Regions from separate parts of the Pseudalkalibacillus sp. Hm43 genome, predicted to be linked through region 3. Evidence: riboswitches for the same ligand, from Rfam matches in the RefSeq annotation. Region 3 holds a riboswitch; each other region holds the start of a gene.

Region 1 (8,085 bases), 1.5 Mb from region 3:
ATTCCCCGAACGGAATCGGTTCGTCTTCACGTTTAGGAGGTTTAATGAAAAAAAAGATCAATATGATTGCAATAATCGATAAAAATGGAACGGACCAAAACGGAATATGCCAAGCCCAAATTGCAAGAAAAGCACCTAAGATCGGGCTGAGCACTTTACCAAACGTATTGGAGGTTTCAATTAGTCCTAGTCCTGCGCTCACCTCTTCTTCTGTTTTGAAAAGGTCACCTACGGTAGGTATGACGACTGGGAAGGCACCAGCTGCACCGGCACCTTGAAGAAACCTGCCTAGAAGGATCATCCCGTATGGGTCTTTCAAAGAAACTGCAGCCCAACTGCTGATCAAACCACCTATACCTACTAGAACTAGGCTAGGGATGATGATCTTTTTACGTCCAAAGTGATCGGATAAATAACCAGCAATGGGTATTAAGAAAATCGCGACCACCGAATAAATGGTGATGATCATGCTGGATTGAAACGGTGTGATATTGATTTCTTTTTCTATGATAGGAAGTACCGGGATGAACATGGAGTTCCCCAGAGTCATCAATAACGGAATGGATGCTAATGCGTATAAGGACCATTTCAGTTCTTTCATTTCCTTCTCTCCATGGGTTCAGATCGATTGATTGGGTTAGTGTGTGGGTAGATATCGGGAGCAAGCATGCCCTACACATTTTTACCTATTTAAGTTGAAATATGCATGCTAAGGTTATTGTGTAAGCCTTGAAATGTCCGCTATAATGAGCGTTATAAGAGGAAAAAAGGGGAAATGAAAGTGGATTCAAAAGATCTGGAGAACAAAATCATTCAGAACTACCAAAAAGACGAACATATGATGATCCTTGTATTTGCACAGTGGTGTATCAATCATGACCTGGACCCTCACGCTTTATACGTAAAAGCCTATCCGAATCAAGCAGCGAATCCTGCCCTTCAGCAAGCGATCGACCTGACCGTATCGAAAGAGGAATCTGAAGACATTGCCGATCAGACATTGCTTGGTGTCTTATCGTTGTTTGGGAATGATGATCTGGCTTTTGTGGTGAATGAAGAAATCGATAATCGGAAGAAAAAATAACCGCCGGACTCGGCGGTTATTTTTTAAGCATTCACTAGTTCTTCTTCAATTGCTTTCATGATGAAAAACGGACCGTCAGCTTGATTTGATGGAATCGCGATGATCAAACCAAATTCAGGGTATACAGCAGAGTGGAAGCTTACCCCAGGGTCATATCCCATGACATGGTATTTTAACAATTGCCCATCTTTCATGTTCAACCAGACGCCATAGCCGTAATAAGCATCCTCACGCGCTTTCATATGTCTAGACAGTAAGGTTTTGGTCATCGACTCACTCAATAATTTGTCCGCTAACAATCCTTCCCAAAGCTTGATCATATCGGCAGAGGTCACATAAGCCCCACCATCGGATCCACCTTTCAACGGCATAGTAAAGGTATTCGTCCGGTATGAGCCATCATCTTCATCAATATAGCCGATTGCCGTGTTACGAGGTAGACGGTCCAGTGAAAAATAACCTGAATTCGTCATATCGCACCGCTTAAAAATATTCTCTTCTACATAATCTGTGAAATCCATTCCAGTCAATTGTTCCACGACAAGTCCTAACACAATGTAACCGGCGTTATTGTAATGAAACCTTTCGCCAGGTTTGAACATCTGTTCTTTTTGTTGGAACAAAGGTAGAAAGTCTTCCAATTTTCGTACTTGGTACATGGGGATCGTTTTCCACAGGTCTTCATAATCATCCATTACGGATTCATCAAAATAGTCCGGAATACCAGACGAATGTGTGAGTAGGTGATGAATGGTCAACTCCCTTGAGAAGTTCGGAAACGCGATATCCAAACAATCTGTCAAACGGGTATCAAATGTTAACAATTCTTTCTCAACCAACTGGCAAATGGCAATGGCCGTGAACAACTTGCACCCGGATGCAATGGCGAATCGGGTATCGGATTGTACAGGAAGTGATTCTGACCGGTTGTAAAGGCCAGAAGTTTTTTGAAGTACGGTCTCTCCCTCTTTTTTTATGTGGACAACTCCAGAAAAAGAGTGTTCCTCTATTATTTCATCTACTCTCTTTTCAAAAGTTAAGCTTTTCATCATTCTCAATCATCTCCATATTGTTAGAACTGCTTAACTACCTTCTCTATTCCCATCGGGAGACCTGCAATGAATTTATAAATGAGCCAACTTACTCCAAATTCAGTAAAAAAGCTGCTCCCTTTCAAAAAAAGGAAACAGCCTACCTTCATGATCCATTCATTCTTTTACCTTCTTCAAGACGTTGCTCAAGCCAATCATGTAGTTCTCTGAACCCATCTAGGGTCAATTGGATGGATTGTTTCTCGTTCTGTTCATCCATCATATCAATTGTGATGTTGTTATCATTTTCTGTATAGGTGAATGAGTAGGCTCTGTTCTCCCCCTGAATTTCTTCTTCCCAGTTGCACATATAACTTGTCTTAAATTGTATTTTCTTATCTGATTTAGAAATCATAGATCGTTTTCTCTTTTCTACTGGTTGAGCTAGCGCTGTCTGGTCTGACTCCTGTTCAATCGCGGTTGCTTCAATTGAAGCTGCGACCTCTACGGGACCAATTTCAGTGGTTGGAATATGGTTAACATTCTCTACCATGCTTACAGACTCTTCCACTACTTCTTCCTCTATAACATCATTCTTCGGCTCTTCCTCATCTTCAGGTGTCAGGGGTTTTAAATGGGGTTCTGCGTAACGTTTAACGATTTCTTGCATGTAGTCTGGTTTGAATGGCTTCATAAGGTATCCAACTGCTCCTGCATCCAATGCTTCTTGAATCAGATCTTTTTGATTGCTTGCAGAACAAACGAGAATGACGGCTTCCGCATCATACACTAATATCTCCTTAATCGCATCCAACCCGTTCATTTCAGGCATGGTCAGATCCATCATGACTACATCCGGTTCCAATTCCTTGAATTTTTCCACAGCTTCCTTTCCGTTCACCGCTTCACCTACAACATGGTACCCGTGTTGGATCAGACATTCTCTTGCCATTTTTCTCATAAAGCTTGTATCATCTACGACTAGAAAATTGTAAGACATCCCATTTTTCCCCCTTAATCAATTTAAATGCAAACATTGATTCATTCCTCATTGGATATTGGTTAGAACGTCATCGACGGTTGTTATACCCTCTTTGACTTTTGTAAGGCCATCGTGAAGGAGCGTTTGAAATTCTTTTTCTTCCAGGTGTTCTCGGAACGCTTCTGCTGGACGGTTCTGTAAGATCATGTCTCTAAGTACATCGTCGATTGTCAATACTTCGTGGATTCCGACCAATCCTTTATAACCTGTATTGTTGCACAGCTTACATCCATCACCACGTACAACAGCAATCTTCGAACTTTTATTTGTCGTTACGAAGGAGCGGAAATTCCCGATTGCACTTTTGCTTTTCGCATCATCTGAAGGAACCAGTCCATGTGCTTCAAAAAGCTTGGATTCTTCATCAGACGCAGGCATGCTTTTCGCACACCGCTCACAAACCTTTCTCACCAATCGTTGGCTAACGATACAAGTTAAGGAGGTTGCGAGGAGATATGGCTCGATGCCCATATCAAGAATTCTTCGGATCGTTCCAACTGCATCTTTCCCATGGATCGAACCTAGAACGAGCCGTCCGGATAGTGATATTCGAGTTGATGCTTCTACTGTTTGTTTGTCCTCTAGATGACTGACCATGATGACATTAGGATCTTGAGTTAGCATTGTGCTTAATCCATTCGTGAAATTAAATCCGATTGAATCATTCACTTCCACTTGGGTAATTCCATCCAGCCGTCTATCAACACTTTGTTCAACGGATACAATTTTATGTTTTGGGTGATTGATATGGTCGAGAATGGAATACAGTGAAGTCGTTTTTCCACTCATTGATGGTCCTGAGATAAGGACAAAGCCGCTGCGACGATCAATGGCTGATTCCACTTGTTTCAGGTTGTTTTCACTAAAGCCGAACTCATTAAGTTTCAACAATTGATCCGTACGATCGATTAATTTTAAGACCGCACTTTCCCCATTAATGGTTGGAACCGTAGAAACCCGAATGTCGTAATCCGTATTATACGCTTCCTTATGTATGTACCCGGTTTGCGGGAGTCCCCTTTTTGACGCATTTAAACTCGCTATTGTTTTGATCCTACCTATAATTGATTCTTTCAGATCGTTTGAAATAACCTTTTGTTTTTCAAGCATCTGATTGATGCGATACTTGACTGAAAGACCATCTTTTTCAGCATCCAAGTGAATATCACTCGCATTTTGCTGGACAGCATACTCGATGATATCATTCAGCTCTTTAACAGAACTCAAAACCCCATAGTGATCGATAATCGCCATCTCTAGTTCACTTCTTGTTGCAATACAAGGTTGGACGATCATACCAGTCGTCTCCTGGATATCTTTGATGGCCTCTTGATTAAGGGGATCCACCATAGCCACTTTAAGCTTTCCACTCATTTGTTCAATCGGTATGAAGCAATGTTTTCTGGCTAGGGCTTCATGTATGAGTTGAATGGTACTACGGTTCGGTACAATCTCATCCATATTCACGACAGGTATGCCAAGTTGAAATTCTAGGGCTTCAGCGAGTTGACGTTCGGTTATGAGATGATCCTCTACTAATATTTCCCCTATCTTTTTAAAGGAATGGGTTTGTTTTTGGAGCGCGTTTTCAAGTTGATCCTCTGTAATCAGTCCATTCATGACCAATAATTCACCTATGCGCATATACAACCTCCTTTTGGTACTATTCCGACATTGATAGAAATAAAAGGATATTAATAGACATAAAAAGCCAATGTTTGAGCGGCCCGACGATCATGCCTCGTGAAGAGGATTAGACTCGTAGCTTTGCGTCCCCAACTTTCGTATGGGTTTGCCTTTTTTCATTCATTTGGCTTGAGTGGAATTTATTTTCTGTCTAGGAAAAATGACCCTTTTCTGTATGTTTCAATTATACTGTAAACCTATAGTTGGAAAAATAGAGCATTATCACTAAATTGAATGCTAGATAAAAAGGACCAACAAGTGAGTATTTTATGTTTTCAGAAAATAATACATAGGTATTTGTAACTAAGTTACAAACCAAGGGATTAGGTATAATGATGTGTTTCTAGATTACTCGATTATGTCGAAATAAAGAATATTATAGATTTTTAATCCATGAACCCTACCTGATTATGGTAAAATACTCATTACATCATGTTCTTAGGGTGATCTTACATAATGAAGGACTTAATATTTCACACAACACTGATCTTATCGTATTTGTTTTTAGTTGGATTCATCATGGGTTGGCGTGAACAGAACTTTTCACGGTTTGTAAACAGGCTGTTCATTGGAACTGGTACAGGGCTAATGGGAATCGTATTGATGTATTATTCTATAAGAATCACAGAAACAGTAATACTTGATATGCGGCACTTGTTCATGATTATCGCTGCCTTGTTTGGTGGTCCTATTTCGGCAATGCTTTCAGCAGTAATTATTGCCTCCGGAAGAATTTTACTCTTCGGAGTTACAGAAGCGTCATTGACGGTAGCTGTCTTGTTTGTATTCATCGGTGTCATTTACAGTTTGATTGCGAAATTGAGATACAACAATTACATTAAAGGATTCATCATGAACATGGTCACATTAGTGCTCGTATTCATGGTCATCAATCATCTTGTCAGTTTTACTCAAGCTATGGAAAGCACCATTTATCTATTCGCCATCTCAATTCCAGTCGGTTTTTTGACCGTTTCCCTTTGGATCTATCTTTATCGGTATAACGAGATGGTCAAGACTTATAAAGCACAAGCGAAGGTCGATTTTTTGACCAGCTTGAACAATGTCCGTAAGTTTGATGAAGAGATGAACGCATTTAAAAAACACCGGCTCCCAAAAGGCGAACGGTTATCGATTTTATTGATTGATATCGACTTCTTTAAGAAAGTGAATGATACTTATGGGCATGAAGCTGGAGATGAAGTCCTCCGCCAATTAGGTCAGGTATTGAAATCGAAAGCCAGGATGAAAGATATCGTGTCCAGAAATGGTGGCGAAGAGTTTTCGATCTTACTTCCAGATTGTGATTTGGAAACTGCTGAGGAAATAGCAGAACGCATACGAAATGCTGTAGAGAACCATATTTTCGATTTACCGGATGGGTCTGGCATCCAAATTACTGTATCCATCGGTGTAGCGAGCTTTCCGGACACCGTTAAAGTGTTTGATAAGTTATATAAGGAAGCGGATGAGGGTCTTTATAAAGCAAAACGCACAGGCAGGAATAAAGTTTGTGTCCCTACATAAAAAAGTGCGACCACGATGTTTTTCTAACTCATCGTGGTCGCTTTTTCATTACATCGGTTTAGGTGTTGGAGTAGGCTCCATCCCACTTTGACCGTATTTAGCTTCAATCATTGCTCTAATGTCTTTCAGGTCTGTCCCTTTTTCATATTCGAATTTAGCCTCACGGGCTATATTGACACAAATTCCTCAGCCAAGTCCCATATCATCCAGAACCGCCACGTTGTCTTCGATCTGATCTACGAAACAATCGGTATTGTTATTGTGGCCGGCATCATGGTGACACCCACAATAACACGGTATGTAATCCAATACTTCAGGATGGTGGACAGCAAAATCATAGGCTTCAATAGTAGCAGCATCAACCCCAAGATCCTTGAGGTGCGTCCAATCATTATTGTGCATATCATGGGTCATTTTGGTTGGTTGTTCTTCACTGCTACAAGCAGAAAGGAATAGAAACAGAGAAACCATCAGTAGGAAAATCCTTTTTCGGCACATGTTGTTCACCTCATACCTATCGTTACATAGTAACAGTATATCTGATAAATCAAAATAAAACATGTACCGATCTAACCTTTTTTGTTACTTTTTTATGAACGATTATTACTTCGTATAACGGTTCGCATAACTGGAAGCGACAAGTGACTCAGGTTTGATTTTTGCTTCAATGCCGTGCGCTTCAATCCGTGCGACCATTTCGGCGACGAATTCCCGTGTCTTATTCTGTTTTCCTTTCCCAATATCTAGATGCCCTTCCATAATGAAGCTTGATCCTTTATATACATGAGGAAGGACGATGTTGATGAACTGATTCTTGAGGTTTTCATCGAAAAGTGAGGCGACTTCTTCTGTCAAAGAGGTTTCATAGGAGATTTTCTGATGTAAATTCCGTATAGGATCGGGGTATCGGATTTTTCGATAGCATGCCCATGCTCCTTTTCCGACCCGTTGCATAACAAGCCCGGTAATGAAGATCGTTTCATTTTGATATACATGAGAATCGGTTCCAATCATGAGCTTATAGTTACCTAGTGGCTCTTTCCTCATGAAAGTAAGCATATGTTCACGGACTTCTTCAAAGGTCAGATGAGCGAAGGTCAGATTTCTGAAAGTCATCGGCTGATCCGCAAAGAAATAATGGTCTACCATATGCCGTTATCTCCTTTTTCTTAGCTTTGGAATTCTGAAATTCTGAAATATCAAATCCTGAGAGTAAATATAATCTTAAAATACCCATAAAACACTTTTGTTATAAAAATCATATGTCATTTCTTGTCTCACATACATAAATCATTGAAAAACTTACAGGAAATTTACAGTGTTATACTACTATCTTATTCAACCGAAGTACAAGATGTGTGGGACTTTACTATATGCAAAAAAGGAAGACCAATGATGGTCTCCCCTTCAACCCTTTATTCTGTCTATCATTTCAAGTGGATAAAATAATTCTCTGCATTTAGAGTGGATTTCCTCTTCGTGATTGATTGGATAAGATACGATCGTGCATGTGGAAGGTCCTGCGGATGCATGGAGGTCAAGTTCAGAGTTAACTTTAAAATCCTTGTGAAAGATTTGTTCCAGTTCCGCTTGTATTCCTTTTGAACCGACTGGCCATAAGTAAACATCCTCAAGTGCAGAAAGAGATTTAAACATTTCCAAAGGGATGACGAAACTCGAATGATCCATAACGCCTTGTCCGACCAAAGGTTTTC
Region 2 (8,085 bases), 1.7 Mb from region 3:
GTGAAGGGGAAGGGCTCTAAAAAGGATTCCATCGTAACCGATGGGATCTTTGTTATTACTTGAGGACAGATTTTTTTATTTTACAGAATCATCCGATTATTTCGCCGATAACCTCTCCCAGAATATTGAACTTATGGTAGGATGAAGGGAAAGGGGAGGGACCGATCATCAAGAAGCTAATACCAATTGCAATTGTCATCATCTTATTTATCTTGTTAGGTAATCAATTTCAGAAAGAAGAAGTACAGAACGTCCAAGTGAGCGAAGAAAATTTCGATGTCGTCGATTCTTACAAAAAGATACAGCGATACAGTCGGCTGGGGTCTGATTATCGACGTGAATGGTTGAAGAAGGCGGATCAATACGGTTTAATTCAAAAGGTTAAGCATGAAGAAATACCGGTCATGGAATCGAATCGAACGATTAAAATACATGAGGTTTGGAACGCCAATACCGAATTTTTCATCATTTATAGTGTCAGTCTATTGCCAAGTGATGAAGAACCGAAAGACATCCCATACATGACGTTCGGCGATATTTTTTTACATAATGAAGAAAATCAAGAAGCACGTATTCTCGTTGATCCATATGAAACCAATCCAAACAATAAAATGAATTCGACCTCGAATACAGGTTTCGTATATGAGGAGCGATTTTACCGAAGTATTTGGATTGAAGGGATGGACAGTCCTAGTTTCCACGAGGAAATCATGGAATGGAACTTACCAACTGTTGAAGATGGAGACGCAGTCCAGCAACGGCTTGAATTGGTAAATGGTGTGACGTTTACCAATCTACAGATGGTTGATAAAGATTGGAACATGACATCACTCAATCCTCTGACTGTGAATATGAAAATGACAAATTTCACAAAACCACTCGAATCCGCTCAATTGGATGGGGTTGTCCAATTGGCACCTGATACGACCTTACTGTTCAAGCGTTATGAAGTGTCATTTTTTGAAGAGCGGCTGTATATAGACATTGGTGAAAATAAAGATCAGTTGAAAGCGCTGACTTATAGCTTGAACGGACATGGAATGCAATCTTCAATCCAATCAGATGGAGAAGGGGAATTATACATTCAAGCCAATGAGAAGCCTATGGATTCTGGAAAATTATCTATCCATTTTACAGAGGCATCTGTTCCGAGCAATGAAGAAGCGACCTATCAACTAACCGGTAAGAATATGGAGGATTTCAAGAATGATTTATCTCAAGAAAAACCACCAATGCTTGCATTGAATGAAACATTCGGAAAAATCAACGGTGATGATACGTTTACAGCAAGAAGCCTGGATTACCGTGAAACTCCTGACGGAAACGCTGTCTCCTTCAATGTCAACTTAAAAGGGGACAACATCGATTATCAAGACTATTGGTTCAGAGATTATGCGGAGTATTTGGAGCATAAACAACATGATCCAAATGAAAAGCATCTGTTTATGGATCCTTTGGTCGAAGTGACAAACAGTAACGGGGAAAGGTTAGAACTTATGGAAGTTAGAAGTCAGCCGAGCGCAAATAGTATTAATATTAATATTGAAATAGCTAAGGATGTATTTATTGATCAGAATGAATTAAATTTCAGGTTCTTCCATTTTTCAAAACCGTATCCATTAGAAATGGAACTCATCGAGATTCCAATTCACACAGAGTAATTTTTAAGGGGGAAAATTGTGAAAGGGAAAAATACGCTCGCAAAACTTTTGCCAGTTTTATTGATTTTAGGTGCTTTCTTTTTTATTAGTGAAATGTTCAAAGAGAAAGAGCGAACGTCGTTTGCAGTCGATCGTGAGGCGTTCATTGTCGTCGATTCCGAAGAGGAATTGAAAGAAAGACTCGGAAGAGAAGTTCAATACTTTGACCCGGAAATGTTCAAACTCATGGAAAAACATAACCTTATCACCGAAATTGAAAACGTCAATATCCCAGTTGTGGAGGAGCAACGGGAATTCCGAATTGAATCATTATATAATCAAGGGCTAGGTCTTTTCATGACATACAGCTTAGATGTATTGCCCAACGATGAAAGCCCGGATGATATTCCCTACTTTGAGTTTGACCGGTTAAAACTGACAGCAGATGGAGAAGATCCTCTCGAGCTCGGGGTTGGTAGACATGGTGGATTCCAGGACCAACATTGGCAAAGTGACGGTGTCGTCTTTCAAAACAGAATCTACCGTAGAGTAGTTTATGAACCAGACTGGAATGAAAAAGTTTTAAAAACATTATCCAGCTGGGTAAATAGTAAGGAAATGGATAACTTTGATCATATTAATGAAGCAATCATGAAAATATCCAAAATCGAACTTCAAGAGGTGGAATTGGTAAAGAAGGGGAATGCAGGTGGTGAAAAGTTCGCACTCCAGGACATTGCGCTCGATTACCAGATGAAGAGTCAGGATCCGTTGCTTGAATCCGTCTCCGTTAACAAATCAACCAATCTTGGGAATGGGAGGTCCATCACTTATACAGATTTTGAAACAAGGCTTCATCAGAAACGTCTTTATTTTGAGATGAATTCACCTCTAGAACTGAATGAAGTTTACTACAAGTATGGAAAAATCGAGGGTCAATCGTCCGTTCGTAAAGATGCAGACGGTAGACAATATATCGAAATTTATCATGACCCCTACAACGGCGATTTGGGACCTGATGAGCCGACGATTTCACTCCTATCAGGATCCTATCCAACAGATGAAGAATTAACGTTTACGATTACGAAGGATGAATTTCAAAAGTTTCGAGCAAAAATGGAACAAGACGAAAATGTTTACGAAATCAATCGTGATTTAGGTGTGGTGAATACGATAGATTTTGAACTCGTCAAATTGGAAATAAACCCGAATGGACCACATCAGGACAATTATGGTTTCTTTTTAAAGGTAGATCCAGAGCATGAGTATGATCGTCATATATACTTCCAAAGCTATGAAAGATACTTGGAAACGATTAAAGAACATCCTGAAGCAGAAATGCATTTTAGGGGGCAACCCATGATGGAAGTGAAAGATCAAGATGGTAATCCGGTTCGGGCAGATCAACACTACTCAGATGAATCCGGTCATTTCTATGGTTTCGAACCTCATTCTTTTGATGAAATTGAGGAATTGAACATCCGCATATTCAATCTTCCAATGTATGTTGATTTTGCCGAAAATGAAGTATCATTGGGAAGTGAATGATGAAAAAGCACCTGTGTGGGTGCTTTTTCAACGTCGGTGTTAAGGTGGGATGAGATGAAATCCAAGACATATTTGAAGCTGCTCCCAGTGCTGATTCTTATTGCAGCTTTTATCATTGTTAGCAACTATGCAAAAGAAGAAGCATCTACTTCGTTTGAGGTTGACCGTGAGAATTTTAAAGTTGTAGATACGGAAGATGAACTTGAATCATTGTTAGCTGGACAGTCGAGGTATAACGGAGACCTTTTAATAAAAGCTTATCAATATGATCTGATGAAAGAAATTGAAGGTGTAAAAGTCCCATTGATTGATGAACAGAGAGATTTTAGGGTCGAATCCATGTGGAATCACCGACTTGATTTGATCCTGACTTATAGTTTCAATTTGTTGCCGAGCGATAAAATTCCAGAGGCAATTCCACATCTTCGTGTGAATGAGTTAACCTATCATCCAGACGATGATGACCCTTTGAATATGACCGTCCAAACTCATAATCAGGTGGGTGGGAACTATTGGCCGAATGATGGGGTCGTTTATGAGAACCGGTTGTACCGAAGAACGGTCTTGATTCCTGTCATGACAGAAGATCTGTATGACCAAATTCGAAATTGGTCAGAAGGTCCATCCAACTTTAATGACGCTGCGGAATCCATCCATCAAGTGGATCTGAAGAACATCGAGCTTGTGACGAAAAAAGAAAATGGTGCAGAAACCAAGACGATGGAGGATGTTGAAATTCCTTATCGCTTTCAGGAATTCAATCCTAAACTGGAAACGTTTCAACTCGACCAATCCGTTGATTTGAAGGAACAATCCAGCATCACTTATACGAAATTCGATAAGCATTTATATGACGATCGTCTCTATTTTTCACTACAAACGAAAACTGAGCTACGGACGTTAACATTTAGAGTGAATGGTATGATGGGCAATAGCTCCATTCTAAAAGATGAAGAAGGTCATACTTACATTCAACTCCATCATTATCCAAGCCTACTGAATGACGAAATCCAATTCTCGCTATTATCTGGACTTTATACCACCGGAGATGAACTCGATTTTACAATTGAAAAAGAACATCTTCAGGCGGTTCAGAACGGAGGAAAGGAGCGACGATTGGAGCGTGATATCGGGGAAATTCATGATGTGTCCTTCAGGTTAGAAGATATCAGAAGCTTAGGAGAGGTTTTTGAAGGTAGCGATTACGCTATTACGATAGCGGTTGAAGCGGAGGGTGATCGTGATTTACACTTCAGACCCGATGATGAAGAAGAGCCCTTACATGCCAATCCGATTATTGATGTGCGCGATCAGGATGGGGAATCTGTACGGATCAATCTTTTGCCAACGTCGGGCAGTGCTTCCCAAATGATCGGCCTGACTAAAAAAGACTTCAAAAAGGTAGAAGCGCTGCACATTAAAATATACAACATTTCAAAACAAGTTAACTTCCATGAAAAAGAAAGCACCTTCCGCTTGAATTAGACACCTGAATCATATTCAGGTGTTTTTTTATCTGTAAAAGTACTAATCACCGTCCCACCTGCATACAAATTAGTCTTATCACACTTGAGGGAGGAGACGAGATGATTTATAAACAGATCGTTCAGAAGTTTCAGGATGAAGTATTGAACGAGAGGTGTTACGACAACTTTTTTCTCTACTGTCATCGAGATTTCACCTTCAAATCAAACGATGATCGCTGTGTTTTCGGATTGGATGCTTTCGCCGAACACATGAATGACTACCAGCAGGCTTTTCCAGATTTGACCTATTGTACGGAGAACATGTACCAGGACGGGAGTTGTGTCGTCGTCTACTGGAAGATGAAAGGAACGAACAAAGCCCCTCTACAATATTATCCTGCCACCTATAAACGCATAGAGCTCCACGGCAGTTCGTTTTTCAAATTTAAAGACGGAAAAATTTATGAAAACTATGTATGCTTCAACGAATACGAAATTCCGAAGCAACTCGGTCTATTGCAGAATGTATAATGCGAAAAAGCCTCTATTATAGAGGCTTTTTTCATGTCAAAAATGGATTTTGGGACGAGCTTGCACGTGCCTTGAACGTTTCTTCATTCTCAATCAAACCGCAAGCACCGCACTGGACGCGATAATGGGATCCACTATAAGGAATGTGGAACGTATCTAAATGATCGTTGGAATATTCCTCAACCACATCACCTGACTGTGGATCCAGTTTGACACCTTTAGGGATCTGTTCAATCATGTTAAAGCGCGTTCGGTTGGTCTTGCAGCCGGGACATAAATAAGGTCCACCCATAGCGAACACCTCCTATCACTTAGAATGACCAGATTTTGAAGAATTATGAAATCGGAATGGCTCATACTAAGAAAAAGAATAGGAGGGATCCCAATGGGCAAACAGAAAAAAGGAAATGCAAACGCACAACGAAACAATAATGCAAAAGCAATGGAAAAACGCGCAAAATCAGGTGAAATGCCAAACTTCGCTGAAGTAGAAGCGAAAAAGATGGAGAGCGAATGAAATAGAGGGACTGTTTTTTTGTTCTATTTGAGCAAAAGAACAACTCCCATATATGACAAAATTTTCTGACAATAATGTTGCTTCATAGTACTATAGATGTATATAATAGAACTAATTAAATAGTTCGTTATAGCTATGGGAGACAATGAAGCGCATATACATTTGGGCACTTATGCTGCGCGGAGTCAGTGGTGCAACCGACCCGACATATCAGGAGACTAAAATCCAGGATCGTGATAAGAGGAGGGCTACCAATGAATGAAGTGCCTGTTAAAATCATTGACCAAGACTGGGTTGCACTGATCCTTGAAGCAAAGTCGCTCGGACTGACCAAAGAAGAGATCCAAGCTTTCCTGGAAATGACAACAAGAAAACACCACATACAGAAGTAAATATTTAGGACCCACACCGGTTGTGTGGGTCTTTTTCTTTGTGGTCGTTCTGTAAAAAGAACATAGTAAAAAAGTTGAAAAACTACGAAAAAGGGAGTATAAGCGAGTATTACTAAGGTATTGTTCTTCAAAACGAACGATATGGTACTATAGAAGGGTTTAAACGTTCTTTATAACGGTATATAATCACAAGTGTAAGATGTTCTTTAAAAAGAACAACACTTACAAAACCCATAACAAAGTAGGTGGGAATGGTGCTTGAACTGCCAAGCAGAAAAAAAAGAAGTAGGAGTCAAGGTAATAGAAAAAGGAGATTTAGATTACTACTAAACTTTTCACTGGCACTTATTGTATTTTTTCTAATGGGATATGCAATTCAAGGTACATATTCCTATTTCTCGGATCAAGCTAGAGTATCAGGCACGATGACAGCAGCAACTGACTTTTGTGCAGACAAAGAATATAAAAAATCTCATAAAGAATTATGTAAAGATAATGCAGGTTTAGGAAACGGACCAGAAGATGGAGACGATGATACTGGAGAACAAACTGATCCAGACAACCCTGGTCATAACAAAAAAGATTGTGATGATCATACGGGTGCTCCATGTTCAGACAAAACAAATGATACAAAACAAGAAAAAGAAGATCAAGTACAAGATGATACTAATAGTCAAGAACAAATAGAAAACTCAGAAAATGATGAAACTGAAGCAAGTGAATCTGATCAATCATCTGAAGAAGCTGAAGAAGGAAATGAAACTGATGGGTCAAATGAAACTGAGCCACAATCTCAGTCTTCTGAAGAAGATGAAGAAAATAACGTAATTGAAGGAAAAGGACAAAACACAGAAAAGACTCCTGAAGTTCCTGATCCAAAACAAACAGAGGAGAATAAGACAAGTAGTAATGAACCCCAAAATGAAAATAATCAAGAAACAACGGAGTGATGTATATGAAAACAACATTGAAATGGGTTAGTAACATTACGTCATGGTTATTGTTCGGCATTTTTATAGTCATGGTTTTCATGGTTGTAACTTCGAAAGCATCAGGTGGAGAACCAACGTTCATGGGTTATCAACTAAAATCTGTTCTTTCAGGTTCGATGGAACCCACATTCGATACAGGATCAATTATTGCTATAGATCCATCTATTAATAAAGAGAAACTAAAAAAGGGTGACATCATCACCTTCATGGAAGATGCAGAAAAGTTAATCACTCATAGAATTATAGAAGTTAAAAAAACCGCCAATCATGTGCAATACATCACCAAAGGGGATAACAATGATGGTGCTGACATATCCCCAGTTCTTTCGGAAAATGTTGTTGGAAAATATGATGGCTTCAATATCCCGTTACTTGGCTATTTTATGAATTTTGCAAATTCAAAAATTGGTACAGCAATATTATTGATCCTTCCAGGATTACTGTTGATCATTTATTCTGCCTACTCTATCTGGAAGGCTATTAAGGAAATTGAAGTACCTAAAAAAGAAGAATCTAGTTCTACTACTAGTAATTGAATAAGTTGAATCACCGCTATTCAGCGGGTTCAAAATAAAAAATATACATACCCAATAGGGTAAAGGAGGAAAAAGAAACATGAGTATTAAAAAGAAGATTGGTTTGGGCGTAGCATCAGCAGCACTAGGATTGTCGTTGGTCGGTGGAGGGACTTTTGCATACTTTAGTGATACAGCAACAGCAAGTAATACTTTTGCTGCAGGAAAATTGGACCTATCAGTTGATCCTACTACTATTATTGATGTTGACAATTTAAAGCCAGGGGATACTATGCTTCGTTCTTTTGAGCTTGTCAATGGTGGTACACTCGATATCAAAAATGTTATTCTCGATACTTCTTATTCTGTAACAGATCATGGCAACAATAATGCTCGTGATTTGGGTGAGCATATACGAGTAAACTTCTTATTCAATATCGATAAGTTGGATGTACCAGTTTACTCTACTACTCTTGCTGATTTA
Region 3 (8,085 bases):
CGGGTCGAAAGCTGGTGTACTGACTAATGCAAGCACCTCACCCGTTGTTGGATTGATGGCTGAAGCTGTTCCGGCATCCTTATTCATCTGGTGGAATAATACGGATTGGACCGACACATCAATTGTGAGGGTAAAGTCTTTCCCGTCAACAGGTTCTTTTTTGGCAAGTAGATCTTGGCGGACATTTTCTTGATCTACAATGAAAATTTCCGCTCCTACTTCACCACGTAATTCCTTTTCAAGGACTTGTTCAAGTCCTCTTCTTCCAATCCAATCGTTTGCAGTATAGCCCTCGTTCTGTTTCTTTTCCAAATCGGCTGCTGTCACTTTTCCGATGTAGCCGGTCAGGTGAGCTGCTGCTCCTTTATATGGATAAACTCTACCTTCTTTTTCAACAAACTTGGTTCCATTAAGCGGTCGGATTGCGTCTATTTTTGCACGGTCGTCATTAGGGATTTTCTTGAGTGGAACAAATGAATCTTCTTTCACCCAAGATTGCTCAAGCTTTGCGTTGATTTCCTCGACAGGCATTTCAAGTAATTCAGATAGCCTTTTCTTTACTTCCACTCTATCCTCTTTCATCCAGCCTGGAACTAGACCGACTTCCTGTACAATTCCATTGATTGCAAGTCCTTCTCCGTTGGTATCATAGATTTCTCCGCGCACTGGCTTCTGTATTTCAAGAGAGAGTTTATCTTCTTCTTTCATACCCGGGTATATCATGGAGGTATCCCATTTTATTCCCCAGTGGTCATTATCTTCTTCTTTTTCGAATGCTAATGTTGTCTTGTGATTGATTTCAAGAAGTCCTGCGATCGTATTCATTTTTACATTAAAGTCGAACTGAGGTGTGTCTTCCTCTTCGTAGTCTTGCTCTTCTTCAGGGAGCTTATATGTAACCTTCAAGTTCTCGGCTTTAATATCCTCATATATTTTGGTATAGCGTTCAACGAAATCTGCTTCCGTTATGTTCTTTTGCGATTCATCTGTTAAGAGACTGTACATTTTCTTAAAGTCTTGCTGCTCCCAAGCTTTCATGTATCTTTCAAATGTCGTTTCAGGTTTCGGTTTTTCAGAACATGCCGTTAAGAGTAAAATTAGTCCGATAAAAATAATGGTTTTTCGTATCATATTGTTCTCCTTTCTGTACATGGTTGAAGGAATCCTTTGATTGAGATGGAATAATGAGTAAAAGCGACCTTATTCAGATAGACGTTCGTTTTCTGAAAAAGTTTCGCTAATGTTGATGTATATGAGGTGCACCTATGATGAATGTACAACTTTGGAAATATGTCCGCGGAGTCATGTGGGATTATGAACATATCCCGGAATCTGTTGAATTTGTAGAACGTGATGATCTTCTCATGTATAAGACGGAAGGGTCCTCAAGTATCTTATCGAACAAAGTGGCGAAATTTGAAGCTGAATCGACGGAAGAAGTTGCAGCTTTGTTGGATGAAGTGCTTCAGTTTTACGATGGAAAGCCTTTTTCATGGTGGATTGGGCCTGATTCGAAGCCTGAAAGTCTTGAAGAGTTGCTTTTGGAACGCGGTCTGACATACGAAGATACTTATTATGGACTGATCTTACCAATAAAAGATGACCTTAAACCTAAGCCTATCCCCTACCAAGTTCGGGTAGTGGAAACGGTGGAAGATGTTCAGCACTATGTGGATGTCAGTGCAGAAGTTTGGGGACATGATGATGCTACGAAAGAACATTTGGTGAAGCAACGGTATGGTTATTTAAAGACTGAAAACAAACGGGGAGGTTTCCTGATTGCTATGCATGGGGACAAACCTGTTGGATATGCCGGGTATCGGTTCAGCTCAGATGGCGTAGCAATGTATTTGGCCGGGACAGGTGTTTTACCGGAGTACAGGAAGCAAGGTATTTATCATTCGCTTTTAACAAAGAGAATGGAGCTTGCCGCACAAAACGGTTCTAAGTATATCGTTACCCAGGCTCGGAAGGATAACTCTGAACCGATTTTACGAAAGTTAGGGTTTGAAGAGATCGGGAGTTATGAAGTATATAAGAAGACAAATAAAGCTGACTCATAATTTTGAGTCAGCTGATTGCTTCCTGTCTGCGTGGCTTCATTTGTGGCACTGGGACAATATATTGTACGAATGATAACATTCGAATCGCTTGTACAATCGCAACTGAAATGATTAGAACCATCAATGTGATCACCGGGAAGCTTTCAGGAGCAGCCCAAACCCCTTCAGGAATGAGCTCTTTTAAAATAATAAGCACAAAAGGGTGGACGAGATAGATCCCCATTGAGAAAGTACCAATTACCTTCAATGGATTGTAAAGGAATTTCATCTGTTTTAATAATGGAATAAGTCCAATACAAGCTATAGTGAGCAATGGGATGTTCACTAAATTCGAAACTCGTCTCGAACTTATTGCACCTACAATATGATATTCATAAATCGTAAATGCATAAACTGCAATTATGATCAGGATTAGAAGACCTTTATTTTTCGTAAATTGCAGGATTTGCTCCCAATAAAATGCTAAAAACCCTCCAAATATAAAATAGAAAATCCACTTAAATAAAAAGATGGGATCATTAACGAATGTTCCAACAGGTCCATCTATTGGTATTTGTTTATGATATAGACAGAAAAAAGTCACGATAAATGATACAAGTAAGGCAATCATCCAGGCTTTTTTTGTACGAATGAGCTGCATTAAAGGGAAAAAGAGATAAAACTGAATCACAATCACCATGAAATATAAGTGATAAAAAGAATCACCAAATAAGAACCTTTTGATCAATACTTCTAAATCAGGAAACGATTTCCACAGTATGAGACCCAGCAAAAAGTAAAATATGCTCCACACTATGAATGGTACGACAATCTTCGTAAACCTGGATTTAATGAATTTTTGCGAATCAAATCCTTTATATTTCACTTGGTGGAACAAAAGGAATCCACTAATCAACGCGAATGTTGGTGTTCCGAATCGGCCTAATTGATTAAACATGTATATGAACCATGTGTCATAGCTTGCGCTCACATGAACTAAAATAACACCTAAACAGGCAAATGCACGTAAAAAATGGATCTCTTCGAAGAATTTTCGTGTTGTTTGAGCTGCCATTGTCTTCTCCACCTTTTACCTTTCCTTAGTTGAATTAACTAAGTAATTCATTCGGTCCGGACATATGTTTGTTGTCTATATTTGTTTTTGTAATTTATGGTAACGAATTAAAGGTTTTCAAAAAATTGGATTGAAGTAACTATGGGAAGGGTATTTATAACTTATTAAGAGGAAAGGAGATTCCTTATGGGGTCTAAGCATGAAGGTATTGGTGGATGGTTGATCCTCATTGTCTTTGGTCTTCTGTTAGTCCCGGTCATTCGGCTCTATTCTTTGTATCAAACGTATTGGACCGTTTACAATACACCCGCTTGGAGTTTATTGACGGAAAGTGGTAATCCCCTCTATCACACCTGGTTTGAACCTGCTTTTTGGATGGGTGTTGGTGTGGATCTTCTGTTGATCATTCTTTCCTTGGTTGGTCTGTGGCTGTTGTTAACGAGGAGTTCTCTTTTTCCGAGGTTTATGATTTCTTTTCTGATTGCCATGACGGTTTTTGCAGTCGCTGATGGATTCATTACGAATTGGATTTTCGGTACACTACCTATTACAGCTGATACATTGCAATATATCCAAAACCAGTCGTATCGACAGCAAGCTGGAGCGCTGTTATTAAGTATCATATGGATTCCTTATCTGATGAGGTCAAAAAGAGTAAAAGCGACTTTTGTCAGTGGTCCTAAGGAAAAGACGGTTGCGAGTAACAATTTGACGTTATAAAAAAAGGAGACCGCCTCGTGGCAGTCTCCTTTCTCAACGGAACGATTAATCGTCGTCCTCTTCATCATCATCGTCTTCGTCATCATCGTTGTCTTGGTCATCATCGTCGTCTTCATCTTCTTCATCATCGTCATCGCGATCTTTGTCTCGGTCGCGTTTACGCTCTTTTTCACGATCATCATCGTCGTCTCGGTCACGCTTTTGCTTTTCGCGCTTCTCTTGCTTTTTCTCAGCTCTCTCTTGTTTCTTTTCCGCTCTTTCTTTTTGCTTTTCTTGCTTCTTTTCAGCTCTTTCTTGTTTCTTGGCTGCTTTTTCTCGTTCTTTTTGAGCTTTCTTTTCAGCTTTTTGTTTTGCTTTTTCTGCTTTCTTAGCAGCTATTTCTTCATCGTCTTTATCCTCATCTTCGGACTCCTCGTCCTCATTTGCTTCCTCTTCAACGGATTCTGATTCATTTTCGTCAGACTCTTCCTCTTCTGACTCTTCTTCATCCATATCTTCTTTTTTGTTGTGCTTTTCTTCTAGTTTTGCAATCTTTTTATCCAATTTTGCGAATGCTTTTTGGATATTTTTCATAAGAGACTCTTGAGCTTGAGGGTTCTCAACAAGCGCTAATGCCATTAGCAATGCGTTAATGTTTTGAGAAAGTTTCGATTGGAGTTCGTCCATATCGGAATCTTCTTCCTCTTCTTCAGTGGACTCTTCCTCTTCTTCTGTTCCTTCTTCAGACTCTTGTTCACCTTCAGTGGACTCTTCGTCACCTTCGGAAGATTCCTCTTCTTCAGAACCTTCCTCAGACTCTTCTGTTCCTTCTTCTGTTTCTTCAGAAGACTCTTCGTTACTTTCTGATTTTTCAAGAGCTGCTTCTTGTGCTTTAATTGCTTCTTCAAGCGTCTTCTCAGCTAGCTCAGTTTCACCAGCAGCAAAAAGAGCATTAGCTTCAGCAATTCTCTTAGATGCAATATCAGCTAAGATCTTTGCTTCTTCAAAGTCGTCAGAAGCTACTGCAAGCCGTACATTTTCAATCATTGTTTTTACGAAATAGAAGAAGTCACCTGGTAATAGGGACGGCTCTTCTTCTGCTTCTTCTGATTCCTCATCTTCTGTAGCTTCGTCTTCGTTAGTTTCTTCTTTCTCATTACTTTCTTCTGTTGTGGATTCCTCATTGTTTTCTTCAGTTGTTGGTTCTTCCGTAGTGGATGTACTGTCTTTCATCTCAACTTTTGGAGTAGACTCATTTGTGTTTGCGAACGCTGCTGGTGAGGTTCCGAATAGTAGTAGAGAAGCTGCGCTTAGTACTGCAATCCATTTCTTCATCATTTGCTTCATTCCTTTCGTTTATTTTTCATAAAAAAAGCAGACTACGAGAGTTACAGAATCCTGTACTCTTGTAATTTGCCTTGTTGACCTATGCTAGCTTTAATCCTTCTTATGTATGACTGATCGGTCCTAGGCAACTGGCTGACATAGGTGGGGTTCACCGTTAGTCCCTTTAGCTTTGCGTCACTACCTTTCGATAGCTTTGCCTTTATCTGCTCTTCAATGGTTTTAGTATACAACAATTCGACACCATTCTTCGAAGTTCTATCTTCCTATTTTTTCTGATAATTTATAGGTGTTTTCTATCAGAAATGGCAATCCCGCATGATATTTCCACTCTTATAAGCAATATGAAATAGGTAATTTGAAGGGTGGTGTCAGGCACCGATTGAGAAGCGTTGGTACCATTGGCTTCCTAATCGGTGCCTGGTACCGTCTTTTTTACTCACAAAAAAAAGAGAGCTGCTCGGGGCAGCTCCAAATGTGAGGGTGAGGGAGGTAGGTCGTGTGCCTACTATTCAATTTTACAAAATAATATGATCAAGAACCTTCTTCAGACTCTCCGTCTTCAGTGTTGGTTTCTTGTTCTTCGTTTGCTGGTTCTTCGTTAGCTGGTTCTTCTTCCGTTCCATTACAAGCTGTAATTAACATAATTGCGAGTAGTGCAGAGCCTAGTTTAGCGAGAAAACTTTTCTTCACGTTCAATCCACTCCTTATATCGCAAAAGTTTTTGACCGGCTTGTTTCCCGGTTAACTACACTATAGTAAATTTTTTGCGATATTTGTTAGAATTTACTGAATGAATACACAACTCTAACGATGTTTACATCTCGCTAACACTGGCTTAATAATCACCTACGAAGTATTGCCCTCACTGGGCTCGCGTCGGATTCGGCTAATGGAAGTGGCAGTGCAATCAGCTCGTAAATCCCCTCTTCTACATCGTCCAACATGACGCTTTCCAAGATATGAATGTTGTGGTCGAGCAAGCTGTGATGTGCTGGCAAATCTTTGGAGTCGACTTGATCGACGGATGGTACATCCACGCCAATCAATCGAATTCCGTTTTCTTTTAAAAATGGAGCAAGTTCAGGTGACAGATACGTAATCGACTCTGGAAATTTCGTTCGATCTTTCCATGAGGCCGTCTTGATCAACACCCGCTCCACTTCGCTCAGATCATAGTTTTGTAAATCTTCCGGTGTGATTGATTCTCGTCCTTCTAAGTGGACGACGAGCGCATCACCGACATAGAGGTCGGGCTTTAGGTCCAGCATCTTTTTGCCGTCATCATCAAAATGAAACGGTGCATCCACATGCGTTCCTGTATGCGTGCTGAAGGTGACGCTTCCGACATTAACAGATCCGGTTTCGGCTTTCGTCCAATTCAGCTTGAATGAAAAAGGCGTATCTCCCGGCCATGTAGGCACGCCTTCTTTCAACGGTTGAGAAATATCCCAAATCTTCATCTCCAAACTCCCCCTCTTCCCGCTTTCTTAGTCTTCTTTTTTACCTAGCGCAAACATGATTTCCGTTTCACATGCGACTTCTCCGTCTACAGTCGCCGTCGCTTTTCCTTTACCCATCGAACCACGAACTCGAGTCAGTTCCACTTCGAGGCGTAGCTGGTCTCCAGGGCGGACTTGACGCTTGAAGCGGCAGTTGTCGATTCCTGCAAAGAAGGCGAGACGTCCACGGTTTTCTTCTTTTTTCAATAACGCAACAGCCCCGACTTGAGCGAGTGCTTCTACAATCAGAACACCTGGCATGACAGGGTATTCAGGGAAATGTCCGTTGAAAAATTCTTCATTTGCAGACACGTTTTTCACTCCGATTGCGTGCTTCCCTTCTTCCACTTCTAAAATCTTATCTACAAGCAAAAATGGATAGCGGTGCGGGATAATTTCTTTGATTTCGTCAATGTTCAACATATGTATCCTCCTATGGTTAACACTCTTTTTCCTTATGATAGCATAAATCGTTTTGGAAAAAGAAATCCGTGAAGGTGGATTACGTAGGGAGTAAGATCTCTTCGGTAAGGTTGTTGCCGTTGATGGATGCGGCTGGGTCATTTTCGACGAACTTCTGGTATTCAATGTTCTGTGGGTATGGAAATTGTGAGAGGACTGGATACGGGTTGACGGGTGCTCTCCGCTCAAATTCAGTGTAGGTGCGATAGCTGCTCCAATCATAGTTTGAAGGCTGTGTGACGAGATCCGCTTTGACCGGATTCAAGTGGATATATTTGCTGACGTCGAGCTGGTAGGCAGGCGAACCGATTAGATTGGAAAAATAACGCCCCTGGAACAAGTGTCCGACGTAATCATACTTCCGATTGAAGTAAGTGGCGTAGCGGTAATTCAGCTTTTGCATGATTAGCTGGATGTGGGTGTCGTGAGATTTCAGTTGCAGGTGGATGTGATTTGTCATGAGGCAGTATGCATATAAATCGAAGGGGTATTGTGTGCGGGTTTCGGAGAGGTATTTCAAGTAGATGTGGCGGTCTTGCGAGTCATAGAAAAGCGGGGTCTTTCGGTTACCGCGGGTGGTGATGTGGTACTCAGCACCGGGATACCAAACGCGAGGTTGGCGAGGCAAATGCATCACTCCTAAATAGATTTAGTAGATTTGAAAAGGACTGGGTGGATGTGTGTTGAGGAATGTTGAACGAAATCAAACCAAGTTGAATGAAGGGATAATCCCATTATACCGTTACTTCCAATTAAATGGGAGTTCGAAATTTCGACACGGTACCAGGTACTGATTCGGAACCCTTGGTAGACACGGGTTTGGAGATGGTGCCAGGCACCGAAAAGGAAGTCAGTGGTACCAAGGCTTCTCATTCGGTGCCTGGCACTGCCCTTCCAAACAAAAACCCGGTTGGACGCGGATAGGCGTTTAACCGGGTTATCCTATATATTCTATTGATCC
Region 4 (8,085 bases), 1.7 Mb from region 3:
TAAAGATCCTGATAAAACAGAAAATGAATCACCTAAGAGTGCTCTTCCACAAACTGGTGAATCCAATCCTATCTGGTATTACTTAACAGGAATTATGTTGGCTGGTGTTGGTGTTGGTGTATTGCGTCAAAGTTTAAAAGGTGATCGTCCTAGAATCAGGTTAAAGAGGTAACACACTATGAAACTACTTATGGCTTCTTTACTCATACTTATTGGTATAGGTGTTGCCTCTTTCCCTTTTATCAAATCTCAGTACTCACTTCATCAACAAGAACAACTCCTTACTGAATGGAACCAATCTAATCAGGAAACCGCAAGACAGAGCTTCACTTCACTATCAAAGGTATATGCTTCAGAAGAGAATAAAGAACAAACAAAAACGTTTCCAACAACAGGTGAATTAATAGGCACAATCTCAATTTCAAGTATAGATCTTACATTACCAATTCTTGAAGGAGCAACAATCCCGAACTTGAAAAAAGGAGCTGGCCGTCTCGAAGGTACTGCTCTATTAGGAGAGAAGGGGAATGCAGCGATTGCTGCACACCGCAGCTATACCTACGGAAAAGACTTCAACCGCCTTGATGAGTTAGAAGATGGTGACGAGATCATCATTACAACCGAAACTTCCACATACACATATATTGTGGACAACACTTTGCGTGTTCTTCCAGATGACACTTCAGTATTAGCATCAAATCAAGATCAATCCATCATAACCTTAATAACGTGTGACCCTATCAAAGACCCTACACATCGCTTGATTGTTCAAGCTTCTATAAAGAAAACTTGGTGAAGCCAAGCCTTGGCGCAGGTTGAACCTTAGTTGCTCTTATACTTTTATCTATTACTTTTCTTCAACGTCGACGAACATCCTCGTTGAAAAGTTATCGTTTTCAAAACGTATACAAAATCCATAAGAAAAGGTGATTGCCATGATTCGTAGATTAAATGGTGATTCGATCTCCTATATTAATAATCAGAAGGTTACCTTGAGATACTTACAAGAAGACATTGGAGAACTCTACATCAATAACCAACTGATGGGGAAATGTTCTTACTCTTATGCTAAATCATCTATAGAACGTATGGAACAAGTGAAGAGTAGAGAAAAAATCTATATTCAAGACGATGAAATTCTATTTAGAGAATTGAAGGTAGGTACACTGATTAATATTCAAGTTTAGACCTTGGAGAAGGGGGATCCCAGTTATGTATTTAGGAGAAAAAGTAAGGCAAGCTCGGATTGCCCAACAGATTTCTATAAAAGAACTGGCGAAACTTGTCCAGGTAACGGAGGCTTACATATTGAATCTAGAGAGTGGTATCATACAAAATCCATCATTTTTTACCGTTGTACGTATTGCAAAAGAATTAGGATTGGATGTATATGAGATGGATAAATTGTACGTTGATCCTGAATGGTTGGATCTGATTAAGGAAGCAAGGCAGTTAGGACTTTCAAGAACGGAAATACGGAACTTCATATTACAGCAACAATTTCTCTCCCTTGATGCAAAATAAAAAGCACTCCATTCCAAATTAGAATGGGAGTGCTTAATTATTATTCTTGTTCTTTTTTCCACTTATTATACTCTAGGAAACTTTTGAATTCGTCTTTTGAAACCCCGGACTGCATGGCTTCTTGTACAAGTCTCATCCAATCTTCATCTAGGTCCTCATGTTTTGCATCCACTGCATCATGTAATAGATTATCTAAAGGTACATTCAATACTGTCGATACTTTTTCTAAGAATTGAATGGAAGGGTTCGATTGTAGATTACGCTCAATTGAGCTGAGGTAGGACTTAGCCACACCCGCTCGTTCTGCAAGCTCTGATAGAGAGAATCCTTTTTCATTTCTGTAGTGTTTAAGACGATCCCCAATCATAATTGTAACTCCTTCAAGTCAAAATTCTTCTGGATAATTAAACCCATTATACCATAAAACTTGGTGATCTGTTATGTATTTCTGTGTAGTTACGCTTTTGATTGGACGGTTTTGAAGGAAAAACTACGAATAAAGTCCCGGATTTCGCTTTTTGTCAGGCCATTGTTTTTTGCTGCTTTCATCAACTCAACCCACTCTAAATCCAACTTCTCTTTTTCAACTCGTTTTTCCATTACCCATTCCTCCTAATTAAGAACTTGCCTCTTGGTAGCCCAGCCATCTTGGTATATCCGTAGATCTGTGACTTTGCGTCGCCGCTTTTCAACGGGTTTGCCTTTGCAAGGAGGGTTTCCATTTTTATACTATCTATCATATAGAATGCCTACTACAAAAGTTGTAAGTTTACGATGAAAATTCGTTCTAATTTTGTCGTATTGACAGAAATATCCGACAAATTACCTGATTATCTACATATTGACGCGAATGCTGTGGATGATAAAGTGACATACTAGATTTAGCGATTAGGAAAGGTCTGATAGATACCATAAATTGTAACAACTCGACAATGATCGGAGTTCTTTACAAACAACCCATTCCTAGTTATAATAAAGTTCCTGCATTGTTAGTGACACGTTTATGTCTTAAACCGATGTCATGACATAGGGAACCCTAAATCTCGATCTAGACGTCATGCCGCAACTTCGGAAGCGGAAGACGAACGGATTGATGCGGGTACCCACCTGCCGAAAGTGGGTTTATGAGTCATGAAGTGTCACGGCAAGTGCGGGAACTCATACATATTGTGAAAGGGCTGGCCAGCAATGGTCAGTCCTTCTCTATTTATAAAGTAAAATGTGATACAATGAACAGAGGAAAAGCCGGGGAAAAGGGGACAAAAAAATGAGTAACCGATTTATTATCATAGATGGATTCAACCTGTTAAGCCGATGTTATTTTGCGACGAGCTATGGTCGAGAAGACCATGAATTGACGACAAACAGTGAAGGATTGTACACGAATGCACTCCGTGTCAAAATTCAAAAGCTCTTGAATCTAATTGAAATTTACGATCCGACACATCTTATGATTGCATGGGATGTGAAGCGTGAAGAAACGTTGCGCCGTCAAAAGTATCCAGATTATAAGGATACACGAAACGAACTGCCTGAACCTCTCATTCAGCAGTATCAAACTGTAACGGAACTGTTCGATATTGTAGGAGTCACACAAATGGCGATCAGCCCATATGAAGCGGATGACATCATGGGTACTTTGTCACGCCGTTGGTCGGAAGAAATGGACGGAGAGTGCTACATCTACAGTAACGACCGTGATTTGCTGCAGCTTTTAACGGATAAAGTGTCTCAGATCATAGCGAAAAAGAAAGAAGAGAATGCATACACTCTGAAGCATTTCACTGACGAGTTCGGGATTACGCCTGCTCAATGGATTGATGTGAAGGCACTACTTGGTGATAAGAGTGACAACATTCCTGGCGTGCATGGTGTTGGGGAAAAAGCAGCGCTCCCGATGATCCAGCAGTACGGATCGGTCGAAGCGATTTATGAGGAAGAAGAGCTGGATCCGATTTTCAAGCGTTACTTGAAGAAGATTGCTGCCGGTCGTGAGATGGCATTCCTCAGTAAGGATCTCGTAACCATCGATACACAGATTCCGATATTGAATGAAACGCCATGGGATGGATTCTCCTTACGACTTGACCGTGAAAAACTGAAACAAGAAGTGGAACGACTCGAATTACGCGTTCGGATGTAAGTTGTATACTAATAAAACCAAAAAAAGGAAACGATAGAACTTTGTCGAAACCCTACTTTATAGAAAATATAAAGTGGGGTCTTTTTATGCGAAATTTATTGGCTGTTTCATTGGTGAAGGGTGGGCTTACCATTACCGGCATCATCCTGTTCAGTTGTCTTCCGTATTTGTTATTCAATATGGAGTCGAACAAAGAAATTCTTTATCTGATCAATAAAAAGATGATGTCGAATGCGAGCTACTTGGTTGATGATATCATTTTCAACTGGCGAGCTTACTTCGAGCAAGTTGCGCTTTCAATTAAGGAACTATTTACATTTTGGGACATGACGTATTCGACGAAAACGGGTCAAATCTTACCTGTCTTCCCAGAAATGAGAGAATTATATGTAAAATCAGCTGCCTATTTTCTCGGTGGATTAGTAGTAGCGGTTAGCTTGTCTGTCATGTTAGTCCACATCATTATGATGACTAACGTGAAAGTGAGAAGAGTACTTAAAGGAATATTGACCATCATGAAATCCCTTCCGGATGTGTTTTACATCATCCTTACACAACTGATCATCATCTGGGTATACAGACGTACGGATGTGGTGTTGTTTAATACATCACATTCATTCGGGGATGAAGCAATCTTTTTCCCAATCATGCTGTTAGCGATATTGCCGACGGTTTATTTTGTGAGATTTCTATTATTGGCTTTTGAGGATCAGGAGTCAGAGTTATATGTGGAACTTGCGAAGGGAAAGGGCGTTGTTCGTTTTCGTATCGTGAGTTTACATATTTTCCGTAATGCGATTCCTACCTTAAAAAATCATTTCAAGACAATCTTTTGGATTATGCTGTCCAATTGGTTGATGGTTGAAATATTCATGGACTTTAATGGGATCATGATGTTCCTTTTGGAAAATGGACCGTTGAATCCGACATTGTTCATTTTAGGAGTTGTCATGATTTTCATCCCTTACTATACGATCAGTTTACTATCAGGACTCATGACGATGTCTGTTCAAAAAGTAATCGTTAGGAGGGGAATGGAAGATGCTGCTTAAATTGATACGTAACCCGTGGTTTTTAGTCAGTTTTATTGGATTGACGGTTTTACTGACATTCAGTTTTGGATATGAAGCATGGCTAAAAGATGATGGAGATCGGGTTACTGTTTTATATGATGAGGATGGTGTGCCTTATGATAGTGCGCCGTTCGAGCCCTCTTTTCAGTATCCGTTAGGGTCGGATAGTCTAGGAGAAAATTATCTGTATCGAATAGTAGATGGAGCCAAGTATACGATCGGATTGGCAGCTTCAATCAGCCTCGTCCAGATCATCTTATCTTTATTCGGTGGATTTCTACTATATATTGCACCTAAAAAAGTAAGACTGACTGCAGATGGTTTATTTGATACGTTCCATTATGCGCCTTTCGCCATTTTTATTTATTTGTTGGCGGGAACAGTCATTGATATCTTTGTATGGAGTTACTCACTTGAAACGAGAATCATTTTTCCTGCCATCGTCATCGTTTTGTTATCTGTTCCTGTGCTTTCCACTCTGATTGCAAAGGAATTAGAGGATTTATATAAAGTGGAGTTTATTCAAAATGCACCAACCTTGGGAGGTGGCGTCTACCACATTTTCCGGAAGCATGTTTCCAAATTCCTCATCCCGAAGCTGTTTGTATTGTTCCTCCAACAGATCAGTACGGTGTTGATCATCTTTGTCCATTTAGGCGTGTTAGAGGTGTTCATCGGAGGTAGTGAAACATACAAAATGGCAGAAAGTGTAGATGGTGGTGTTATGATTGAGACCTTCACTTTATCAAATGAGTGGGGTGGATTGATCGGTAAGTATTGGTCACTTTATATAGCATACCCTTGGCTCATTTTCGGACCGATTTTGGCGTTTTCGTTTGTCATTTTGATGATGAACCTGCTCGTGCATGGCATGACGCAAACGCTTGAAATCAATCCATATGGTAAAAAGAAAAGGAAACAAAAAAGCCGCCTTCAAAACAAGGAAGCTGCTGAATTGGATTTTTCAAAGATTTAACGGAAGGAAGAACATAACATAAATAACAATTAAAGGGAATAAGAGAATTTTGTCGAAACCCTACTTTATAGAAAATAAAGTGGGGTCTTTTTTATGGGGAAATTTCTAGCAATATCCGGTTTTAAAGCATTACTGACAGTCTTGAGCATCATCTTGTTCGGGTGTCTTCCATTTCTGTTATTCAACATGGAAGTGAACAAAGAAATCCTCTATCTGCTCAATAAGGACATATTAGGAAATGCGAGCTACATGTCAGATGACATCATGTTCAACTGGAAAGGATACCTCGATCAAGTTGCACTTTCACTGAGAGAAGTCGGAACGTTTTGGGAGATGACCTATTCGACGAAAGTCGGTAAGGACTTGCCTGTATTCCCTGAACTGAGTGAACTTTACTTCAAGTCTGCATCCTACTTTTTAGGTGGATTAGTTGTAGCCGTTTGTCTCTCTGTCATCTCAGTTCACATCATCATGATGACAAATAAAAAAGTAAGAAGAGCTTTTAAGGCAATGCTCACAGTCTTAAAATCACTTCCTGATGTGTTTTTCATCATGATCGTTCAACTTGCCATCATCATGGTGTTCAAAAAAACGGGGGTGGTACTGTTCAATACCACCCATTCATATGGAGACGAGGCCATATTTTTTCCGATATTGGTCTTATCCATATTGCCAACGGTGTATTTCGTAAAATATCTATTGCTGGCTTTTGAAGATCAAGAAGACCAATTATACGTGGAACTCGCAAAAGGAAAGGGAGTTGCAAGGTTCAAGATCGTCAGTATCCATATTTTCCGCAATGCGATTCCGACTTTAAGGAATCATTTCAAGACGATCTTTTGGATCATGCTGTCCAATTGGCTAATGATAGAGATCTTCATGAATTATAATGGAATCATGATGTTCTTGGTGGAGAATGGACCATTGAATCCATCATTGTTCATCGTAGGGGTCTTGATGATTTACCTTCCTTACTTCTTGATCAGTGTATTGTCTTCACTTATTAAGATGTCAGTTGCGGAAACGAAAGTAAGGAGGGGAATGGAAGATGCTGCTTAAACTCATTAGAAATCCATGGATTGTATTCAGCTTTATCGGATTAACGGTTCTACTTACGCTAAGCTTCGGGTATGAGGCCTGGCTGAAATATGATGGAGAACGTGTAACGATCCTATATGATGAGGAGGGTCTTCCTTATGACAGTGCGCCTTTCGAACCGTCCTTAGAGTATCCTTTAGGATCAGATAACCTGGGGGAAAATTATCTGTATCGGGTTATAGACGGGGCCAAATACACGATTGCACTAGCGGCCATCATCAGTCTCATACAAATGATTTTGTCTTTCTTTGGCGGATTTTTATTGTATCTTTCACCGAAAAAAGCTCGCCTTACATTCGATGGTTTATTTGATACACTCCATTATGCTCCATTTGTGATTTTCATTTATTTACTCGTTGGACCTGTCCTCGTCATTTTTACATGGAGCTATACGTTAGAAACGAAGATCGTCTTTCCTGCGGTCGTCATTATCTTTTTATCTGTTCCCGTACTATCAAATCTGATCGCAAAGGAATTAGAACAGGTTTATAAAGTCGAGTTCATCCAAAATGCGCCTACATTGGGGGGAGGCGTCTTCCACATTTTTAGAAAACATGTATCTAGGTTCCTAGTACCAAAAATGTTTGTGTTATTCCTTCAACAAATCAGTACGGTCCTGATCATCTTTGTCCATTTAGGAATCCTCCAGGTGTTCATCGGTGGAAGTGAGACATATAAAATGGATGAACGTATAGAAGGAAAAGAAGTTGTCATCATAACGGAATCATTTACGATGTCGAATGAGTGGGGTGGACTGATCGGAAAGTATTGGTCTGAATATATGTTCAACCCGATGCTTGTTTTTGGACCGATTCTAGGGTTTTCGTTCGTCATTTTGATGATGAACTTACTGGTACACGGTTTAACACAAACGCTTGAAATCAATCCATATGTTAAAAAGAAGCGCGAACGAAAAAGCCGCCTTCGAAAGAAGACAGCTACAGAGTTGGATTTTACAAAGATTTAAGCGTTCTTTTGGATGGCTTCACGAGCGAGTTTATCAGCATTCCTGTTTTGCGAACTCGGAATCCACTTGATGAAAAACAGATCCAGCTCGTCTTTCAACACAAGAACTTGTTGAAGGAGGGGCTGGTATACGTTCTTTTTGACATATTCCTTTTCGACGGCTTGTTCGACTAGCTGTGAGTCGGTCCGGAATGAAACGATTTTGTAACCTTTGTCGATGCAGATTTTCAATGCGTGGATAAGAGCATGGTACTCTGCTTCATGGTTCGACATCTCACCGAGCGGGATGGAGTAGGAATGACTTC

Evidence for each region. A riboswitch is a leader RNA that binds a small molecule or an ion and turns the genes downstream of it on or off. The one in region 3 is predicted to bind cyclic di-GMP.
Region 1: linked by a shared signal. The riboswitch ahead of ACXQIQ_RS02440 (GspE/PulE family protein) and the one ahead of ACXQIQ_RS14440 (hypothetical protein) in region 3 are both predicted to bind cyclic di-GMP.
Region 2: linked by a shared signal. The riboswitch ahead of ACXQIQ_RS03620 (anti-repressor SinI family protein) and the one ahead of ACXQIQ_RS14440 (hypothetical protein) in region 3 are both predicted to bind cyclic di-GMP.
Region 4: linked by a shared signal. The riboswitch ahead of ACXQIQ_RS03575 (anti-repressor SinI family protein) and the one ahead of ACXQIQ_RS14440 (hypothetical protein) in region 3 are both predicted to bind cyclic di-GMP.

Annotation. Positions count from the first base shown of each region.
Region 1 is NZ_CM135129.1:472,171-480,255, forward strand. Features, by position in the region: gene ACXQIQ_RS02420 (MFS transporter) at 1-601, opposite strand, end outside; gene ACXQIQ_RS02425 (hypothetical protein) at 782-1,084, shown strand; gene ACXQIQ_RS02430 (serine hydrolase domain-containing protein) at 1,108-2,136, opposite strand; gene ACXQIQ_RS02435 (response regulator) at 2,282-3,115, opposite strand; gene ACXQIQ_RS02440 (GspE/PulE family protein) at 3,164-4,801, opposite strand; cyclic di-GMP riboswitch class I at 4,876-4,964, opposite strand; gene ACXQIQ_RS02445 (GGDEF domain-containing protein) at 5,300-6,370, shown strand; gene ACXQIQ_RS02450 (PCYCGC motif-containing (lipo)protein) at 6,419-6,868, opposite strand; gene ACXQIQ_RS02455 (ribonuclease H-like YkuK family protein) at 6,974-7,519, opposite strand; gene ACXQIQ_RS02460 (ATP-binding protein) at 7,778-8,085, opposite strand, start outside.
Region 2 is NZ_CM135129.1:665,881-673,965, reverse strand. Features, by position in the region: gene ACXQIQ_RS03655 (peptidase) at 1-20, shown strand, start outside; gene ACXQIQ_RS03650 (hypothetical protein) at 258-1,661, shown strand; gene ACXQIQ_RS03645 (hypothetical protein) at 1,680-3,188, shown strand; gene ACXQIQ_RS03640 (hypothetical protein) at 3,243-4,673, shown strand; gene ACXQIQ_RS03635 (ester cyclase) at 4,775-5,185, shown strand; gene ACXQIQ_RS03630 (DNA alkylation repair protein) at 5,217-5,477, opposite strand; gene ACXQIQ_RS03625 (hypothetical protein) at 5,571-5,702, shown strand; cyclic di-GMP riboswitch class II at 5,832-5,913, shown strand; gene ACXQIQ_RS03620 (anti-repressor SinI family protein) at 5,957-6,094, shown strand; gene ACXQIQ_RS03615 (SipW-dependent-type signal peptide-containing protein) at 6,346-7,044, shown strand; gene sipW (signal peptidase I SipW) at 7,050-7,622, shown strand; gene ACXQIQ_RS03605 (TasA family protein) at 7,702-8,085, shown strand, end outside.
Region 3 is NZ_CM135129.1:2,733,822-2,741,906, reverse strand. Features, by position in the region: gene ACXQIQ_RS14460 (penicillin-binding transpeptidase domain-containing protein) at 1-1,131, opposite strand, end outside; gene ACXQIQ_RS14455 (GNAT family N-acetyltransferase) at 1,266-2,063, shown strand; gene ACXQIQ_RS14450 (acyltransferase) at 2,071-3,117, opposite strand; gene ACXQIQ_RS14445 (DUF2569 domain-containing protein) at 3,304-3,837, shown strand; gene ACXQIQ_RS14440 (hypothetical protein) at 3,883-5,154, opposite strand; cyclic di-GMP riboswitch class I at 5,284-5,371, opposite strand; gene ACXQIQ_RS14435 (hypothetical protein) at 5,695-5,853, opposite strand; gene kynB (arylformamidase) at 6,006-6,623, opposite strand; gene fabZ (3-hydroxyacyl-ACP dehydratase FabZ) at 6,651-7,085, opposite strand; gene ACXQIQ_RS14420 (transposase) at 7,165-7,752, opposite strand; gene ACXQIQ_RS14415 (DNA-directed RNA polymerase subunit beta) at 8,076-8,085, opposite strand, start outside.
Region 4 is NZ_CM135129.1:656,966-665,050, reverse strand. Features, by position in the region: gene ACXQIQ_RS03600 (LPXTG cell wall anchor domain-containing protein) at 1-172, shown strand, start outside; gene ACXQIQ_RS03595 (class D sortase) at 179-796, shown strand; gene ACXQIQ_RS03590 (hypothetical protein) at 936-1,187, shown strand; gene ACXQIQ_RS03585 (helix-turn-helix domain-containing protein) at 1,213-1,524, shown strand; gene ACXQIQ_RS03580 (helix-turn-helix domain-containing protein) at 1,565-1,891, opposite strand; gene ACXQIQ_RS03575 (anti-repressor SinI family protein) at 1,981-2,124, opposite strand; cyclic di-GMP riboswitch class I at 2,155-2,236, opposite strand; RNA gene ssrS (6S RNA) at 2,500-2,685, shown strand; gene ACXQIQ_RS03565 (5'-3' exonuclease) at 2,792-3,667, shown strand; gene ACXQIQ_RS03560 (ABC transporter permease subunit) at 3,754-4,719, shown strand; gene ACXQIQ_RS03555 (hypothetical protein) at 4,709-5,716, shown strand; gene ACXQIQ_RS03550 (ABC transporter permease subunit) at 5,810-6,775, shown strand; gene ACXQIQ_RS03545 (hypothetical protein) at 6,765-7,781, shown strand; gene ACXQIQ_RS03540 (reverse transcriptase-like protein) at 7,778-8,085, opposite strand, start outside.